4 regions of the Variovorax sp. RA8 genome follow, and region 2 is predicted to be linked to each of the others. Evidence: predicted binding sites of a transcription regulator. Region 2 holds the regulator's gene; each other region holds the start of a gene.
The links. Region 2 encodes sigma-54, which starts transcription at its own class of promoters, with help from an activator protein. Its sites were predicted from a motif close to TGGCANGNAANCTGCTTT; they were not measured.
Positions count from the first base shown of each region.

Region 1: a site for sigma-54 is predicted at 1,711-1,728, ahead of E5P3_RS29290 (pilin). Genes of this name have one in related genera too.
Region 3: a site for sigma-54 is predicted at 2,188-2,205, ahead of E5P3_RS01790 (TorF family putative porin). Genes of this name have one in related genera too.
Region 4: a site for sigma-54 is predicted at 1,866-1,883, ahead of E5P3_RS18770 (P-II family nitrogen regulator). Genes of this name have one in related genera too.

Region 1 covers NZ_LR594662.1:6,145,769-6,149,864, reverse strand. Annotated here, with positions in the region: gene E5P3_RS29295 (O-antigen ligase family protein) at 1-1,111, opposite strand, end outside; gene E5P3_RS29290 (pilin) at 1,208-1,654, opposite strand; gene E5P3_RS29285 (3',5'-cyclic-nucleotide phosphodiesterase) at 1,857-2,666, opposite strand; gene E5P3_RS29280 (CHASE2 domain-containing protein) at 2,680-4,096, opposite strand, start outside.
Region 2 covers NZ_LR594662.1:5,874,134-5,878,229, reverse strand. Annotated here, with positions in the region: gene E5P3_RS27995 (phospholipase D family protein) at 1-1,141, opposite strand, end outside; gene E5P3_RS27990 (RNA polymerase factor sigma-54) at 1,144-2,733, opposite strand; gene lptB (LPS export ABC transporter ATP-binding protein) at 2,748-3,530, opposite strand; gene lptA (lipopolysaccharide transport periplasmic protein LptA) at 3,545-4,096, opposite strand, start outside.
Region 3 covers NZ_LR594662.1:389,088-393,183, reverse strand. Annotated here, with positions in the region: gene E5P3_RS01800 (ammonium transporter) at 1-887, opposite strand, end outside; gene glnK (P-II family nitrogen regulator) at 914-1,252, opposite strand; gene E5P3_RS01790 (TorF family putative porin) at 1,319-2,140, opposite strand; gene E5P3_RS01785 (YifB family Mg chelatase-like AAA ATPase) at 2,300-3,835, shown strand; gene E5P3_RS01780 (ABC transporter substrate-binding protein) at 3,836-4,096, opposite strand, start outside.
Region 4 covers NZ_LR594662.1:4,005,451-4,009,546, forward strand. Annotated here, with positions in the region: gene E5P3_RS18755 (RDD family protein) at 1-275, shown strand, start outside; gene E5P3_RS18760 (diacylglycerol kinase) at 272-730, shown strand; gene E5P3_RS18765 (TIGR00730 family Rossman fold protein) at 788-1,378, shown strand; gene E5P3_RS18770 (P-II family nitrogen regulator) at 1,416-1,754, opposite strand; gene E5P3_RS18775 (DMT family transporter) at 1,988-2,926, shown strand; gene E5P3_RS18780 (GNAT family N-acetyltransferase) at 2,937-4,085, shown strand.

The sequences.
Region 1 (4,096 bases), 270 kb from region 2:
AGCACGCCAGCGCCCATCCAGCCATCCACATGGTCAGCAGCTGACTCAAGGGATAGACAAACGCTCCTGAAAAAAGACTGTTCATGACGCAAGCCAAAAGGCCGCCAAGGCAGAACGGAGGAATCCAGGGATGGCCCCGAACCAACCGGTGGAGAAGCAAGCCGACGAGAACGACGGCGCCCACCCCCAACAATCCGTACTCTCCGATCCATTGCAGCGCAATATTGTGAGGGTGCATCGCGATCACGAGGCCGTCGTGCCTTCCGAACTGATCGCCGCCTATTCCGACCCACGGCGATCGGGCCCAGGATTCCACGAGTCCGCTCCACAAATCGCTTCGATACGAAGTGGTCAGCCTAAAGACGGTTCGAGTCGTATGGTCCGAGTCAAAGAGCCATCGCATGCCGTAGAACAATGCCCCCGCGACCGCGAACGAGGAAATCGGCAGACGAAGCAGGGCTGCATCCTTTCGGAGAAACGCGACCAGCAGCAGCGCGCTTGTCACAGACAGCAGGACAGAGCGGGCGCCGTCTTGCCAAAGTGCCAGCAGATATAGGGTCGAAAGCAGCCAGACCAGAGGCGTCATACGCACTCGCGCCAATCCGCCGGGCCGATGCCAGAGCAGGAACAGGCATGGGAGCAAGGCGTCGTCGAATTCGCGAATCGTCGAGAACACCAACTGCCAGTCGTTCCATGTGCCGCTCAGGAAAACATCGATGATGCTCAGTACCATCATCCAGACGTTGAGCAACGGGGCCAGCGCCAGGATCACCGCGCTTCGATCCTGCTCTTGCGGGCAGTCTTCGGAAAGCCTCGCGCAAAAATAGACCCCCATGAACAGCATGCCGTACAACGTAGCGTCGGCGATGGAAAACGGGGACCACCGAGTGCCGTGAAGGCAGATCACTAGAAGCGCTGGCGAAACCGCCCAGATCCAGAAGATGCCGGACCGTGGTCTTTCATGAAAGACGGCGGGCAGGCGAAACACGGAGCAAATGATGAGGATCGACAGGTAGATGATCTGCGCTTTTCGAGAGAAATCGTACGGATCCGCGATCCCGAAAAAAGTGGTGACGCCTGAAAAAGCAACAACGGCGAAGACGGGGATCATCCACGCCAGAGCGCCGTTTGCAAGATTTCGGTGCGTCATGAAGGATGGGAAACGAAAAAAGCGGCCGCAAGGGCCGCTTCTATCGCCGGTCTACCGTCAGGTGGGGCGGCACTCGGAAGGGAGGTATTTAGCAGCAATGGCGGAGGTGCACGTCCAACGCAGCTGGCCGGTGTTCGAACCAACGGTCGTGGGAGTCAGGACGATGTCGCCCGTCGCATTGGGAACCGTCGAGGTGACCGTCACGACGCCCGTGGAATCAGTGATGGCGACATTTGACACATATTTTGTTGCGCCAGGAAAGGTGTAGCCGCTATTGGATGCGGTGACGCTGCTCAAAAGGCCGAGCGACGACGTCGTTTCAGCGACTGCGAGCTTAGCCGGGGCGCCCATAACGATCACTTCAGAGATCTTGGCACGCGTCGTGTAGTCCTGATAAGCCGGCAGCGCCACAGCTGCCAAGATACCAATGATCGCCACAACGATCATCAGTTCGATAAGAGTGAAACCCTTTTGCACATTGCGTGCGATAGAACGACGGTTCATTCAAGAAACTCCTGGTTGGTTGATGGCCCGAGGAGGGCCCCCGGTGCGTTCAACCTTCCGCAGCATCCGTGCCACCTCGTTACAACTCCTTGAACGCAGTAGAACTGCTTACAAGCCCCCATTTCAGTTACAGGGTGTGACACATCCTGTTGCCGGGGAAGGACAGGGCCCGACAAATTTGTCAGTCACCCGACGCTCCAAGTCAGACCTGCAGCACCCCCGCCGCCTCCAGCCACCGAATGTCCCACCCCCGCCCACCACCGTGCATCTGCGAGCCGTCCGCCAGCCCGGCGATCTGGCTCATGATCTCCTCGGTCTCGGCCGGCTTGGTGTGGGTGATGTAGATCGGGTAGCCCTTGTCGACTGCAATGTGCGCCAACTCGTCCGCGAGCGTCGCCGGCGACAAATGAAGGCTGCGCCGCGCCAGCGCCTGCTCCCGGTTGCTGAACGCCGTCTCGATCACCAGCATTGCCACGTCGAGCTGATTCACCCGCTGCCAGAACGCAGGATTGCGCTCGGTATCCCCGCTGAAGACCCAGTGCGGTCCGCCCTTGGCGCAGCGCACGGCATAGCCGCAGGCCGGCACGGTGTGAACGGCCGGCAGCACCTCGATGTTCTTGGGCGCCCGCGTTCCCAGCTGCAGCTCCTGCCCGACCACGATGTCGTGGAAGCTCACGAACGGCGCCTCCAGGCTGGGAATGCTCGCGAAGTCCGGCCAGATCACGTTGTTGAACACATGGGCCCGCAGTGCCTCGATGGTGGCGCGCAGGGCATGCACGCGCAGCGGCTTGTCGCGGCGACTGGCCACCGCGTCGAGCATCAGCGGCAATGCGGCCACATGGTCGAGATGCGAGTGGGTGAGCACCACGTCGTCGATGGCGCCCATCTCGTCGAGGCTCAGGTCGCCGACGCCGGTGCCGGCGTCGACCAGCAGATCGCTGTCGACCAGGAACGAGGTCGTGCGGCAGTCCTTGGCGATGGCGCCCGAGCACCCCAACACGCGCACCTGCATTTTGCGAGAGCCTTTATTGCTGTTTGCTGTCGAACCGGGTTGCGCCGTCCCAGTCGGGGTCCTTGGGCCGCAACGCCAGCGAGGCTAAACGCTCGGCGTACAACTGGTAAAGGACTTTTTTGGCATCGGCAGCGAGCAGCGGGGCCAGCAGGTGTTGCGCTTGATGCCAATCCTGCGCGCGGTAAGCGTCGAGTGTACGAGCCCACTGCGCGAGCGCCTCGTGCGACCCCTCTGCCGAATCGCCCATCCGGCCCAGCGGGGTGAAGATCCGCACGGCCCTGGCCTTGCCCTTGACACGCACGAGGTCGAGTTCCTGCCAGGCGAAATCCGGGGCCGCGCTTTGGGTGGCGGCGCTGGCGACGATCTCGATGCCATAGTGGCTGCTCAGCCCTTCGAGCCGGGAAGCGAGGTTGACCGCGTCGCCCACCACGGTGTAGCTGCGCCGCACCGCCGAGCCCATGTCGCCGACGCTCATCAGGCCGGTGTTGATGCCGATGCCCACGCTGATCTCCGGCCGTCCGTTGTCGCGATGCGTGCCGTTGATCTCCCGCACGGCCGCGGCCATCTGCAGGGCGGCCTCGACGGCCAGGGCCGCGTGGCCGGGCGTGTCCACCGGTGCGCCCCAGAAGGCCATGACGCAATCGCCCATGTACTTGTCGATGGTGCCCCGGTGCTCGCTGATGATCCGGGTCAGGCGGCTGAAGACGGCGTTCAGGAAGGCCTGCAGCTCGACAGGCGCCATCCGTTCCGACAGCCGGGTGAAGCCGCGCATGTCGCAGAACATCACGGTGAGCTGCTTGCCTTGAGCCCGCATGCTGTAGCGGGCGGGATCGGCGCGCATCTCGTCGACCAGTTGCGGCGGCACGTAGGTGCCGAAGAGCTTGGCCAGGCTGCGGCTGGCGCGGGCCTCGACGAAGTAGCCCCAGCTCATGCTGAAGGCGAAAGCGAGCGGCACCACGACCAGCGCGGCCGCCAGCGGCAGCACCAGGCCGGCGCCGAGGTAGAGCCAGCTGTTCAGCCCGGCCAGGGCGGCCGCAGTGAGCACGGCAAGCAGGGCGGCCCGCGGCGCCGACAACAGCGAGAGGCCGATGGCCAGGAGCAGCCCCGCGCCCAGCACCGTGACAAGCTCGTAGCCGGCCGCGTAGTCGGGCGTCACGAGCAGTCGCCGGTCCAGCAGGCCCGAGATGATGTTAGCGTGTACTTCCACGCCAGGGAAGACGGCGCCGACAGGCGTCGATCGCAGATCCTGCAGGCCGGGGGCGGTGGTGCCGATGAGCACCACCTTCCCTTCGAGCTCGCCGGGGGCGAGCGCGCCGGCCAGCGCCTGGGCTGCGGCCACGTAGCGAAAGGAGCCGCCGCGCGCGCCGCCGGGGCCGCGGAAGGGCACCAGCATGCTGGCACTCTGGTCGACCGGCACGCGCAGGCGGGAG
Region 2 (4,096 bases):
TGGCGGCCAGCGAGTTGGTGACCACGCTGATCTTCATGCCGCGCCGGCGCACCTCGCGCATCGCCTCCAGCCCGCCCTTGCCGGGGATCAGGTAGGGCGAGACGATGGTCACGTCGGAGCGCCCACGGCGGATCTGCTCGATCACGTTGTAGCGCACGCTGTCGACGTCCAGCAGCGGGATGCCGCCATAGGTCACCTGCCTGCCGATCACCCGGTCGGGCGAATCGGCGTAGGCCTCTGCCCGGGTCCAGATCAGGTCCAGCCTGCCGGCCTTGATGTCCTCCACGAGGGGGCTGTAGCCCAGCACGTCGTTGGGTGCGGGCGGGCGCGGGGGTGGCGTGGTCTGCGGACCGCTCAGCGCCTCGAAGCGGCGCTGGCGTTCCTCGCGCGGCACGGAGGATGCCACCACGGTCTCAATGGGGCGCACGTACTCGCTGTTCCAGTATTGGTCGAACAGGCTGGCCAGCCGCGGGATGAGCGCCCCGGCGACGAAGGTGTCGAGGTCGATGAAATTGGCGCCCGCCGTCTGCGTGAAGTACTCGTTGCCGATGTTGCGCCCGCCGGCCACCGCCATCGCGCCGTCGGCGATGAAGAGCTTGTTGTGCATGCGCCGGTTCACGCGGCTGAAGTCGAACAGTGACGCGGAGAAGCGCCCGAGCATGCTGCCGCGCCCGGCCGGGAAGGGATTGAACAGGCGCAGCTCCAGGTTGGGCGTGGCGGCCAGCGCCAGCAGCAGATCGTCCTCGCCCGAGGTGTAGAGATCGTCCATCAGCAGGCGCACGCGCACGCCGCGCAGGGCGGCGTCGCGCAGCGTGCGCAGCAGGTAGCGGCCGGTCTCGTCGTTGTGGATCTGGTAGTACTGCACGTCCAGCGTGCGCTGGGCCCGGCGCGCCAGCTCGAGCCGGGTGTCGAGCGCGAAATCGCCGCCGGGCATCAGGCGGAAGCCGCTCAGGTCGGGGTCGGGCTGCGAGCTTTTCGCGATGCGGCCCAGCGCAGTGTCAGGAGACAGCGGCACCGCCCTGGAGGGCGTGCGCTCGAACTCGGCAGGCAGCACGGCACAGCCGCTGGCCAGGAAGAGTAGCGCCCCCAATGCCAAGCCCAGGCGCACCCACTGCGGCCAGCGGCTCCGGCGCGCGCGCATCGCTACAAGGCCTTGCGCAGGTTGGCAGGCGCGATGCGCAGCGCCTCGCGGTACTTGGCCACCGTGCGGCGCGCGCACTCGATGCCCTGCTCCTTGAGCATCTCGGAAACCTGGCTGTCCGACAGCGGCTTCTTCACGTCCTCGGCGCTCACGAACTGCTTGATCAGGGCGCGCACCGCGGTGCTGGAGGCGTTGCCGCCGGTCTCGGTGCCCAGCGCCGAGCCGAAGAAGTACTTGAGCTCGACCGTGCCGTAGGGCGTGGACATGTACTTGGCAGTGGTCACGCGGCTGATGGTGGATTCGTGCAGGCCCAGCTCGTCGGCGATCTCGCGCAGCACCAGCGGGCGCATGGCGAGCTCGCCGTGGACGAAGTAGTTCTTCTGCCGCTCCACGATCGCGTTCGACACGCGCAGGATGGTGTCGAAGCGCTGCTGGATGTTCTTGATGAACCAGCGCGCCTCCTGCAGCCGCTGCGACAGCGCCTGGCTGCCCTCACCCTTGTGCGCCTTCAGCGCGCCGGCGTAGATGTCGTGCACGCGCAGCCGCGGCATCACCTCGGGGTTGAGCATGACGCGGAACCTGGCGCTGGTGCCGTGGCCCACGCGCGTGACGATCACGTCGGGGATGACGATGTTGCGCTCGACGTTGGCGAAGCGGCGTCCGGGCTTGGGCTCCAGCCGCGCGATAAGCTGCAGGGCGGCGCGCACTTCCTCCTCGTTGCTGCGGGTGAGCGTGGCCAGGCGCTTGAAGTCGCGCTTGGCGAGCAGCTCCATCGGCTGCTTGCAGATTGCGATCGCGGTCCGGCGCACCTGCTTCTCGTCCTCGGTGTCGTCCTCTTCCTGCTGCGCGCGCAGCTGGATGGCGAGGCACTCGGCCAGGCTGCGGGCACCGACGCCGACCGGCTCCAGGTTCTGCAGCAGGCCGAGCGCGACCTGGAAGTGGTGCACCAGCTCGTCGAACTGTTCGTTGTCGTCGCCGGCCAGGCCGGAGGCCAGGGCCGGCAGCGAGTCCTCGAGGTAGCCGTCGTCGTTGAGCGACTCGATCAGGAAGCGCAGCGCGGCGCGGTCGTTCTCCTCCAGGCGCAGGCTCAGTGCCTGGCGATGCAGGAAGGACTGCAGCGACTCCTGGCTGCTGGCGAGTTCGGTCGCATCGGGGCGCTCGTTGTCGCCGGTGCCGCTGTTGCGCGCGGGCGCGTCGCCGCCCCATTCGCTGTCGTCCGGCGCGAGGTCGACCGTGCCGTCGCCTTCCCAGTCGGGCTCGCTCTCCGGGCCTTCGGCGGCCGCGGCTGTCTCGCTGTCGGCGGGGGAGGCCGGCGCACTGTCGGCGGACGCCGCAGCGGGGGTCGCGACGAACTCGGACTCGCTGTCGACCTGGCGGTCATCGTCGCGCACCGGCGCGTCGGCCGAGTCGAGCCCGAACTCTTCGCGCGGCGCCTCGTCGGCCGTGCGCTCCAGGAAAGGGTTCTCGTCGAGCATCTGCTCGACTTCCTGGCTCAACTCGAGCGTCGACAGCTGCAGCAGCCGGATCGACTGCTGCAATTGCGGCGTCAGCGCGAGGTGCTGCGAGACGCGCAGCGAGAGCCCTTGCTTCATTGAATGACAAGCCCTTACATCCGGAAGTGCTCGCCGAGGTAGACGCGCCGCACCTCGGCGTTGTCGACGATCTCCGATGGCGTGCCTTGTGCCAGCACATGCCCGTCGCTGATGATGAAGGCGTGATCGCAGATGCCCAGCGTCTCACGCACGTTGTGGTCCGTGATGAGAACGCCGATGCCGCGCTCCTTCAGGAAGTTGATGATCCGCTGGATCTCGATCACCGCGATCGGATCGATGCCGGCGAAGGGCTCGTCCAGCAGGATGAAGCGCGGCTGGGTGGCCAGCGCGCGCGCGATTTCGACGCGGCGGCGCTCGCCGCCCGACAGCGCCAGCGCAGGAGAATCGCGCAGGTGGTCCACGCGCAGGTCGTGCAGCAGCTCGCTCAGGCGTTCCTCGATGCGCTGCTTCGACAGCGGCAGCGGCCGGCCGTCGCCGTTCGGCTCGCGCTGCAGTTCGAGCACCGCGCGCACGTTCTCCTCGACCGTCAACTTGCGGAAGATCGAGGCCTCCTGCGGCAGGTAGCTCAAGCCCATGCGGGAGCGGCGGTGGATCGGCATGTGCGCGATCGGCACTCCGTCGATGCTGATCTCGCCCGCGTCCGCACGCACCAGGCCGACGATCATGTAGAAAGAGGTGGTCTTGCCGGCGCCGTTGGGACCCAGCAGGCCGACCACCTCGCCCTTGTCGACGCCCAGCGAGACGTCCTTGACGACCTTGCGGCTGCCGTAGGTCTTCTGCAGGCCGCGCGCCTCGAGGCGGCTGCCCGTCGCTTCGCCGGGGCCATGGGGGGCCATATCGGGGTCCGCCCTCACTTGCGTTCTTCCCCGCCGAGGGTGGTGGTCGAGCGCAGGCCGCTGCCGCTCGCCGGTGCTGCGGCAGGCGCCGCGGGCGGCCGGGTGCCGGGAGCCGGCGCCGAGGCGGCCGGCTTGGGCGTGAGGATGGCCCGCACGCGGCCGCCCTGCGCCGCGACGCCCGCATTGGGCGGCAGCGAGGAGCCGTTGACGGTGAAGGTGTCGTTGCTCTGGTCGTAGACGATCAGCGGCCCGCTGCTCTCGTCGTTGACGGTGGCGCCGTAGAGGCGGCGCATCACGGCGCGCCGGATGAATTTCACGTTGTCGGCACGGCTGTCGTACTCGATCACCTCCGATTCGCCCTCGATCCACTCGTCGGTGCCGGCGTCGCGCTTCTGCTTGTAATAGGCCAGCTTGCCGGGCGCTGCCGTGACCACGCCGTACTGGTAGCCCTCCGGGTCCTGCCGCACGTCGATGCGGGCGCCGCGGATGATGATCGTCCCCTTGGTCACCACCACGTTGCCGGTGAAGACGCTGGTCTGCTTGAGGTCGTCATAGCGCATCGCGTC
Region 3 (4,096 bases), 5.5 Mb from region 2:
ATCGTGAGCGTCAGCGAATGCGGCGTGAAGGCTTCCTTGCCGTAGCCGATGCGCTTGCCGATCAGGAAGGCACCCACCAGGCCGGCGACCGCCGCGTTGATGTGCACCACCGTGCCGCCCGCGAAATCGAGCGCGCCCCACTGCCAGATGAGGCCGGCCTTGGCGTTCATGGCATCGACCACGTCCGTGCTGGCGTAGGCGTCCGGGCCCATCCAGAACCAGACCATGTGCGCGATCGGCGCATAGCTGAAGGTGAACCACAGCACCATGAAGAGCAGCACGGCCGAGAACTTGATGCGCTCGGCGAAGGCGCCCACGATCAGGCAGCAGGTAATGCCGGCGAAGGTGGCCTGGAAGGCGGCGAACAGCAGCTCGGGGATGTAGACGCCCTTGCTGAAGGTCGCGCCCGGCGCGAAAGTGCCGGTGGCGGGGTCGAAGATGCCCTTCATGAAGAGCCTGTCGAAGCCGCCGATGAAGGAGTTGCCCTCGGTGAAGGCCAGGCTGTAGCCGTAGATCAGCCACAACACCACGATCATCGAGAAGGTGACCATCACCTGCATCAGTACCGACAGCATGTTCTTGCTGCGCACCAGGCCGCCGTAGAAGAGGGCCAGGCCGGGAATGGTCATCATGATGACCAGCAGCGTCGACAGCAGCATCCAGGAGGTGTCGCCCTTGTTGAACGAAGGCGCGGGGGCGGCGGCCGGCGCAGCCGCGGCGGCATCGGCGGGTGCGGCTGCGGCCGGAGCCGCTGCAGCGGGTGCTGTGGCGGCCGGGGCCGAGGCGGCGGGCGCTTCGGCAGGCGCAGCCGGGGTCTGGGCGAAGCCCGCGGTGCCGGCGACCAGCACGCTCAGGCCGAGGGCGAGAGAGACAAGCAGTTTTTTCATTGGATCTGTTCTTTCGTGCCTCGAAGTCAAAGGGCTTCGCGGCCTGTTTCTCCGGTACGGATGCGCACGACCTGCTCGAGGTCATAGACGAAGATCTTGCCGTCGCCGATCTTGCCGGTGCGCGCGGCGCTCTCGACCGCCTCGATCACGCGCTCGACCAGCTCGTCGGCCACGGCTGCCTCGATCTTGACCTTGGGCAGGAAGTCGACCACGTACTCCGCGCCGCGGTAGAGCTCGGTGTGGCCTTTCTGGCGCCCGAAGCCCTTGACCTCCGTCACGGTGATGCCCTGCACCCCGATCGCCGAGAGCGCCTCGCGCACCTCGTCGAGCTTGAACGGCTTGATGATGGCTGTGACCAGCTTCATGATGCTTCCCTCATAGATTCCATGATGTTTCTCCTCTGGATCGCTCGGAACGACGCGTCGCCGTGATCAGAGCGTCTTGGTCAGCGTGACGATGAATCGGGCCTTGTTGGGCGACCAGGTGCGCTCGCCGATGGGCCCGAAGCCCAGGTCCAGGCCCGGGTCGGCCACCAGCAGGTACGAGCTCTTCCTGTTGGCGCCCTGCACCGAGCCGGCCAGCGACAGGCCGTTGCCGAAGTCGTAGGAGGCGCCGACGTTGTAGTCCACGTAGTTGCGATAGCCGAGGCTGCGGATGTCGCTGCTCATGTGCGTGTAGCCGACCGCCGCCTTGAAGGTCACCTTGGGCACGATTTCCTTGGTGTAGCTCAGGTTCAGGTAGCCGGTGTTGCGGCCCTTCAGGCCCGAGCCGTCCTTCTCGCCGGCGTAGTTGAAGTAGTCCTTGGACACCGTGTGCGAATACTTCAGCGTGAACGCGCCGATCGCCTCGTCGGCCCAGGTGCCGGCGCCGTAGAGCTCGGTGGTGTTGCCTCGGGTGTTGCCCGGATAGATGTACGTCAGCACGCCGACGTCGAGGTCGAAAACGCCGGCCTTGAACTTGTAGCCGCCGTAGATGTCGCTCTCGATGCTGTTGCCGTTGAGCCAGTTGACGCTGGAGTTCCAGTTGCCGATGTAGAAGCCGCTCTCGCCGAAGGCATAGTCGAAGCCGCCCTGGATGGCGGGCTTGAAGCCCTTGGTCTTGGCGAAGTCGTTGTTGCCCAGCACGTCCTGGTCCTGGCCGCGGAACTTGTAGTTGCTGGTCAGCGCGACGTTGCCTGTGAGCTGGGCACTCGCCAGCATCGGCAGGGCAGCGAGGGCGGCGACGGCCAGGGCAGACGCGGTTTTACGGTGCATCATCGGGAGACTCCTCGGTCAGTTTTGAAATGGTTGGATACCGTTTCAAAGCAGGGAGCGTGCCAAATCTCGCGACCCGTGGACAGCGGAGCCTGGGACAGGTGCATGACGGCGCCATGAACAAAAGATGGGCGCACCATCTTGGTGAAAGGGAGAGAAATGAGCTTATCTTTGGTGCAGAGCCGTGCTTTGCTGGGCCTGGAAGCGGCAAGCGTCACGGTCGAGGTGCATCTGGCCAACGGGCTGCCCAGCTTCACGCTGGTGGGATTGGCCGACGTGGAGGTGAAGGAAGCCCGGGAGCGGGTGCGTTGCGCCATCCAGAACGCCGGCCTCGAATTCCCGAGCAACAAGCGGATCACGGTCAACCTGGCGCCGGCCGACCTGCCGAAGGACTCGGGCCGCTTCGACCTGCCGATTGCCCTGGGCATCCTGGCGGCGGCCGGGCAGATCGAGGCGGCCCGGCTGGCGGGCCACGAATTCGCGGGGGAGCTCTCGCTTTCAGGGCACCTGAGGCCCGTGCGTGGTGCGCTCGCGATGGCGCTGGCGCTGCATGGCCGCGGTGTCGCGACCAAGCTGGTGCTGCCGGCAGAGAGTGCGAGGGAGGCCGCCCTGGTGCCGGGCGCCGAAATCTACGGTGCAGCCCACCTGCTCGATGTGGTGCGGCAGTTCCTGCCGGGCGGCCCGGCACCCGGCGATGCGGCGGAAGATGGCTGGCATCGTGCGCAGGCCGCCGCCGCCGGCCCGGCGGCGGCGGAGGCCGACCTGGCGGACGTCAAGGGCCACGCGGGCGCCAGGCGCGCGCTCGAGATCGCGGCGGCCGGCCAGCACAGCCTGCTGATGGTGGGCCCGCCGGGGTCCGGCAAGTCGATGCTGGCCCAGCGCTTCGCCGGCCTGCTGCCGTCGATGAGCGTGGACGAGGCGCTGGAAAGCGCCGCCGTCGCCAGCCTGCACGGCCGCTTCGCCGTCGAGCGCTGGCGCCTGCGGCCGACCTGCAGCCCGCACCACAGCGCCAGTGCGGTAGCGCTGGTGGGCGGCGGCTCGCCGCCGCGGCCGGGCGAAATCTCGCTGGCGCACAACGGCGTGCTGTTCCTGGACGAGTTCCCGGAGTTCCAGCGCGCCGCGCTCGAAGCGCTGCGCGAGCCGCTGGAGACCGGCAGCATCACCATCGCGCGGGCCGCACGGCGTGCCGAGTTCCCGGCCCGCTTCCAGTTGGTCGCGGCCATGAACCCCTGCCCTTGCGGGCACCTGGGCTCCTCGCTCAAGCCCTGCCGCTGCACGCCGGACCAGGTGGCCCGCTACCAGGGCAAGCTCAGCGGGCCGCTGCTGGACCGCATCGACCTGCACATCGAGGTACCTGCGGTGCCGGCCACCCAGTTGCTGGAGACACCCACCGGCGAAGCCAGCGCCGAGGTTCGCGCGCGCGTGGTCGAGGCGCGCGAGCGCGCCCTGCGGCGCCAGGGCAAGGCCAACCAGGCGCTGCAGGGCGCGGAGATCGACCGCCACGCGCAGCCCGGTGCCGCGGCCCTGCAGTTCCTGCAGGCCGCCGCGACGCGGCTGGGCTGGTCGGCGCGCGGGACGCATCGCACGCTCAAGCTGGCCCGCACGATCGCGGACCTGGCCGGCGCCGGCACGGTGCAGGCGGCGCATGTGGCGGAGGCGGTGCAGTACCGGAGAGCGCTGCAGAAGGTCGAGTGATCAGCGCTTGAAGCGCCCCCCGCTGATGATCGACAGGTCGACGTAGTCGATGCCCGAGTGGTCCTGCGGCGAGTAGCTCACCTCGAGTCCGCCGCCGGGGTCGTAGCGGAGGTCGTTGAGCACGGCCAGCAGCTTGGCGCGTGTCGGCTTCGGGCCGGCGCGGCGCAGCGCCTCGACCATCACCTTGGTGGCAACGAAACCCTCCAGCAGCGCCGGCGAGAGCTCGATGTCGCCCTTGGCCTTGGCGAGATCCGAGGCCTC
Region 4 (4,096 bases), 1.9 Mb from region 2:
TGAAGACCTGGGGCATCCGCGTGGTCGACCGGCTCGGCCGGCCGGTCACGCAAGGGCGCGCGCTGCTGCGCTATCTGCTCTCCTGGGTCTGGTTCCTGCCTCCGCTGGCCGCAGTCGCGCCCTTCAGGCTCGGCGGCGGCGAGTCCGCGGTGCTGATCTTCGGCTGGGTGATCGTCTGGGCCCTGCTCTCGCGCTTCCACCCCGAACGCCAGTTCTGGCACGACGCCTGGGCCGGCACCCGCCTGATCCCGTCCAAACCCTTGAGCCGACGATGACACGCCGTTCCGCTCCCAGGTCGAATAGCGCCGCAGCGCGTAGCGCGGAGGCTGGTCCAGCAAACACCGTCAACAGCCCCGTCAATCCACAGAAGTCGCGGCGCGGCCTGGACCGCATCTGGCACGCCACCCTCATCTCGCTCGATGGCTTCCGCGCCGCTTGGGGCGAGGCGGCCTTCCGCCAGGAGGTGCTGTGCGCCATCGTGATGGTGCCGGCCGCCTTCTGGGTCGGCCGGACCTGGGTCGAAACCGCATTGCTCGCGGCGGTGGTGATCCTGGTGATGATCGTCGAGCTGCTCAACACCGGAATCGAGGCGGCCATCGACCGCGTGGGCCCGGAATGGCACTCCTTCTCCAAGAACGCCAAGGACGTGGGCAGCGCCGCGGTGCTGCTGTCCATCCTCCTGTGTTGCGGCGTCTGGTTCGCGGCGTTGTGGCACCGCTTCTCCGGCTAGCGCGACGAGTCCCCTCGATGCAAGCCGCGCGTCATTCGATGGCGGCATGATCGGGGGATGACCCCTTCTTTTTCGATTTGCGTGTATTGCGGTTCGCGCCCCGGCGAGCGGCAGGAATTCTCGGCCGCGGCCCGGTCGGTCGGCCGCTGGATCGGCGAACGCGGCGGGCAGCTGGTCTACGGTGGCGGCCGCACTGGCCTGATGGGCGTGGTGGCGGAAGCGACGCGCACCAGCGGCGGACGCGTGGTCGGCATCATCCCAAAGGCCCTGGTCGACAAGGAACTCGCCAACCCCCTGTGCGACGAGCTGCACGTGGTCGACACCATGCATGAGCGCAAGGCCATGATGGGGGAGCGTGCCGATGCCTTCGTCGCCCTGCCGGGCGGCATCGGCACCTTCGAGGAACTGTTCGAGATCTGGACCTGGCGCCAGCTCGGCTATCACGACAAGCCGGTCGGCATCCTCGATGTGGCGGGCTACTACAGCGGCCTGATCGACTTCCTGGCCCACAGCGTGCGAGAGGGCTTCATGGGCGAATGGCAGATGGGACTGATTCGTTCGGGCAATGACGCCGCCGCCCTGCTCGACGCGCTGCTCGAGGAGGCGGGCCGCCACCCGCGCGGAGACAAACTCGCCGAGGTGCTCTGAGCGCCGCCTGGACGGCTGCTTCGGCCCTGAGCGCCGCCTAGACTGCGGCTTCGTCTTCCTCGCCGGTGCGGATGCGCACCACGCGCTCGACGTTGGTCACGAAGATCTTGCCATCGCCGATCTTGCCGGTGCGCGCGGCGGTGACGATGGCATCGACACAACGGTCCAGGTCGGCCTCGTTGACCACCACCTCGACCTTCATCTTCGGCAGGAAGTCGACCACGTATTCGGCGCCGCGGTAGAGCTCGGTATGGCCCTTCTGTCGGCCGAAGCCCTTGACCTCGGTGACGGTGAGCCCGGTGACGCCGACCTCGGCCAGCGCCTCGCGCACGTCGTCGAGCTTGAACGGTTTGACGATGGCGGTGATTTGCTTCATAGGGTCTCTTCTTTCTTTCGGCGATTTCGTTGAACTGGCTGGCGATAGGGTAGCGCCAATCGGCGCCGAGGCGGCGACCGCCTACCCGGATGCCCACGATGCCTTCGTCGTCCTGCATGTAGCGTGCCAGGGTCGCGCGAGTCGAAAAGATTATGTCATTCGCCTCCTGCGCCGAAGGCTTGGGAAGGGCGTCGCGCGCGCACCATCGCGGGGGCTGCTACGCTCGGCAGGCCATGCGCTCTGGTTCCTCCCCCACCGGCCTCTTCTCCTCGTTCCTCCCCTGGCTCCACAACCAAGCCTATGTGCTGCTGGTGTTCACCACGCTGATCTGGGGCGCGAACGCCGTGGCCGCCCGGCTGGCGGTGGGCGAGGTCTCGCCGATGATGCTGACCTTCTCGCGCTGGATCGTCTGCTGCCTGGCGCTGGGCCTGTGCGCGCGCCGGCAGATCGCCCTGCACTGGCGCAGCCTGCTGCCCTCCTGGCGCTTCATCACGGTGATGGGCACGTTGGGCTTCACCGGCTTCAACGCCCTGTTCTATGCCGCGGCGCATCACACGACGGCCATCAACATCGCGATCATCCAAGGCACCATTCCAGTGCTGGTGCTGCTGGGGAGCCTGCTCTTCTTTCGCACCCGCGTGGGCGGACTGCAACTGGTGGGCGTGGCGCTCACGCTCGCCGGCATCGTCGTGGTGGCCTCGGGCGGCCATCCTGCGCTTCTGGCCGAGCTCGGCTTCAACATCGGCGACGTCTGGATGATCGTGGCCAGCATGCTCTACGCCGCCTATGCGCTGGGCCTGCGCCGGCGGCCTGACGTGCCGGCCATCGTCTTCTTCGCGGCGACCGCGGCTGTGGCCTGCCTGGTGTCGGTGCCACTCCTCGTGGCGGAAATCGCCATGGGCGATTTCTTCGTGCCCACGCCCACGGGCTGGGCGCTTGTGCTGTTCGTCGGGCTGCTGCCCTCCTTCGCCTCGCAGGTCACCTTCATCCACGCCGTGGGGCTGATCGGTCCGGCGCGCGCGGGTGTCTTCCTCAATCTGGTGCCGATCTTCGGGCCGCTGCTCGCGGTGCTCGTGCTCGGCGAGCCGCTGTCGCTCTACCATGCGGTAGCGCTGGCCCTGGTGCTGGGCGGCATCTACATCGCCGAGACCAGCGGCCCGCGAGGCCGCTGATGGGAAGCCCTTGACCGACTTCGTCGTCCGCATCCATGGCGCCGTCTCCGAGATCGACGCCGCCGCCTGGGACAGCCTGCTGGCCACGCAGCGCGCGCCCTCCCCCTTCATGCGCCACGCCTACCTGGCAGCCCTGGAGCAGAGCGACAGCGCCTCGCCCGAGAGCGGCTGGGCGCCGCGCTTCCTGACGGTGTGGCGCGGCCGCGAGCTGGCCGCGGCCTGCCCGATGTACCTCAAGGGCCACTCCTACGGCGAATACGTGTTCGACTGGGCCTGGGCCAACGCCTACCAGCAGCACGGGCTGGCGTACTACCCGAAGGCCGTGGTGGCGGTGCCCTTCACCCCGGTGCCGGGAACGCGCCTGCTGGCGCAGGACGACGCCAGCCGCGCCTTGCTGGTGCAGGCGCTGCTTGCCTGGTGCAAGGAGGAAGAACTTTCCTCGCTCCACCTGCTCTTCGGCGCCGACGAGGACATCGAGGCCTGCGCCGATGCCGGCCTGATGCTGCGGCACACCGTCCAGTTCCACTGGAAGAACGCGCAATGGAAGGACTTCGACGCCTTCCTCGCCAGCCTCTCCCACGACAAGCGCAAGAAGATCCGCCAGGAGCGCCGCAAGGTGCACGACGCCGGCGTGCGCTTTCGCTGGTCGCGCGGCGCCGATATCCGCGAAGCCGACTGGGACTTCTTCTACCGTTGCTACGCCCGCACCTACCGCGAGCACGGCAACCCGCCCTATCTGAAGCCCCAATTCTTCGGACGCATGGCCGAGGACATGCCCGAGGCCTGGCTGCTGTTCATCGCGGAGCGCAGCGGCAAGCCCATCGCCAGCAGCCTGATCGCCCTGTCCGCCGATGCCTCGGTCGCCTACGGCCGCTACTGGGGCGCGCTCGAACGCGTGGACTGCCTGCACTTCGAGGCCTGCTACTACCAGCCGCTCGCCTGGTGCATCGAGCACGGCGTGCAGCGCTTCGAGGGCGGCGCGCAGGGCGAGCACAAGATGGCGCGCGCACTCATGCCGGTGAAGACTACCAGCGCCCACTGGCTGGCCCATCCCGCCTTCGCCGACGCGGTGGAGCGCTTTCTCGATCGCGAGGACGAAGGCATCGCGAACTACCTCGACCACCTGGGGGAGCGCAGCCCCTTCCGGCAAGCAGGATAAGCGGCTCGCTC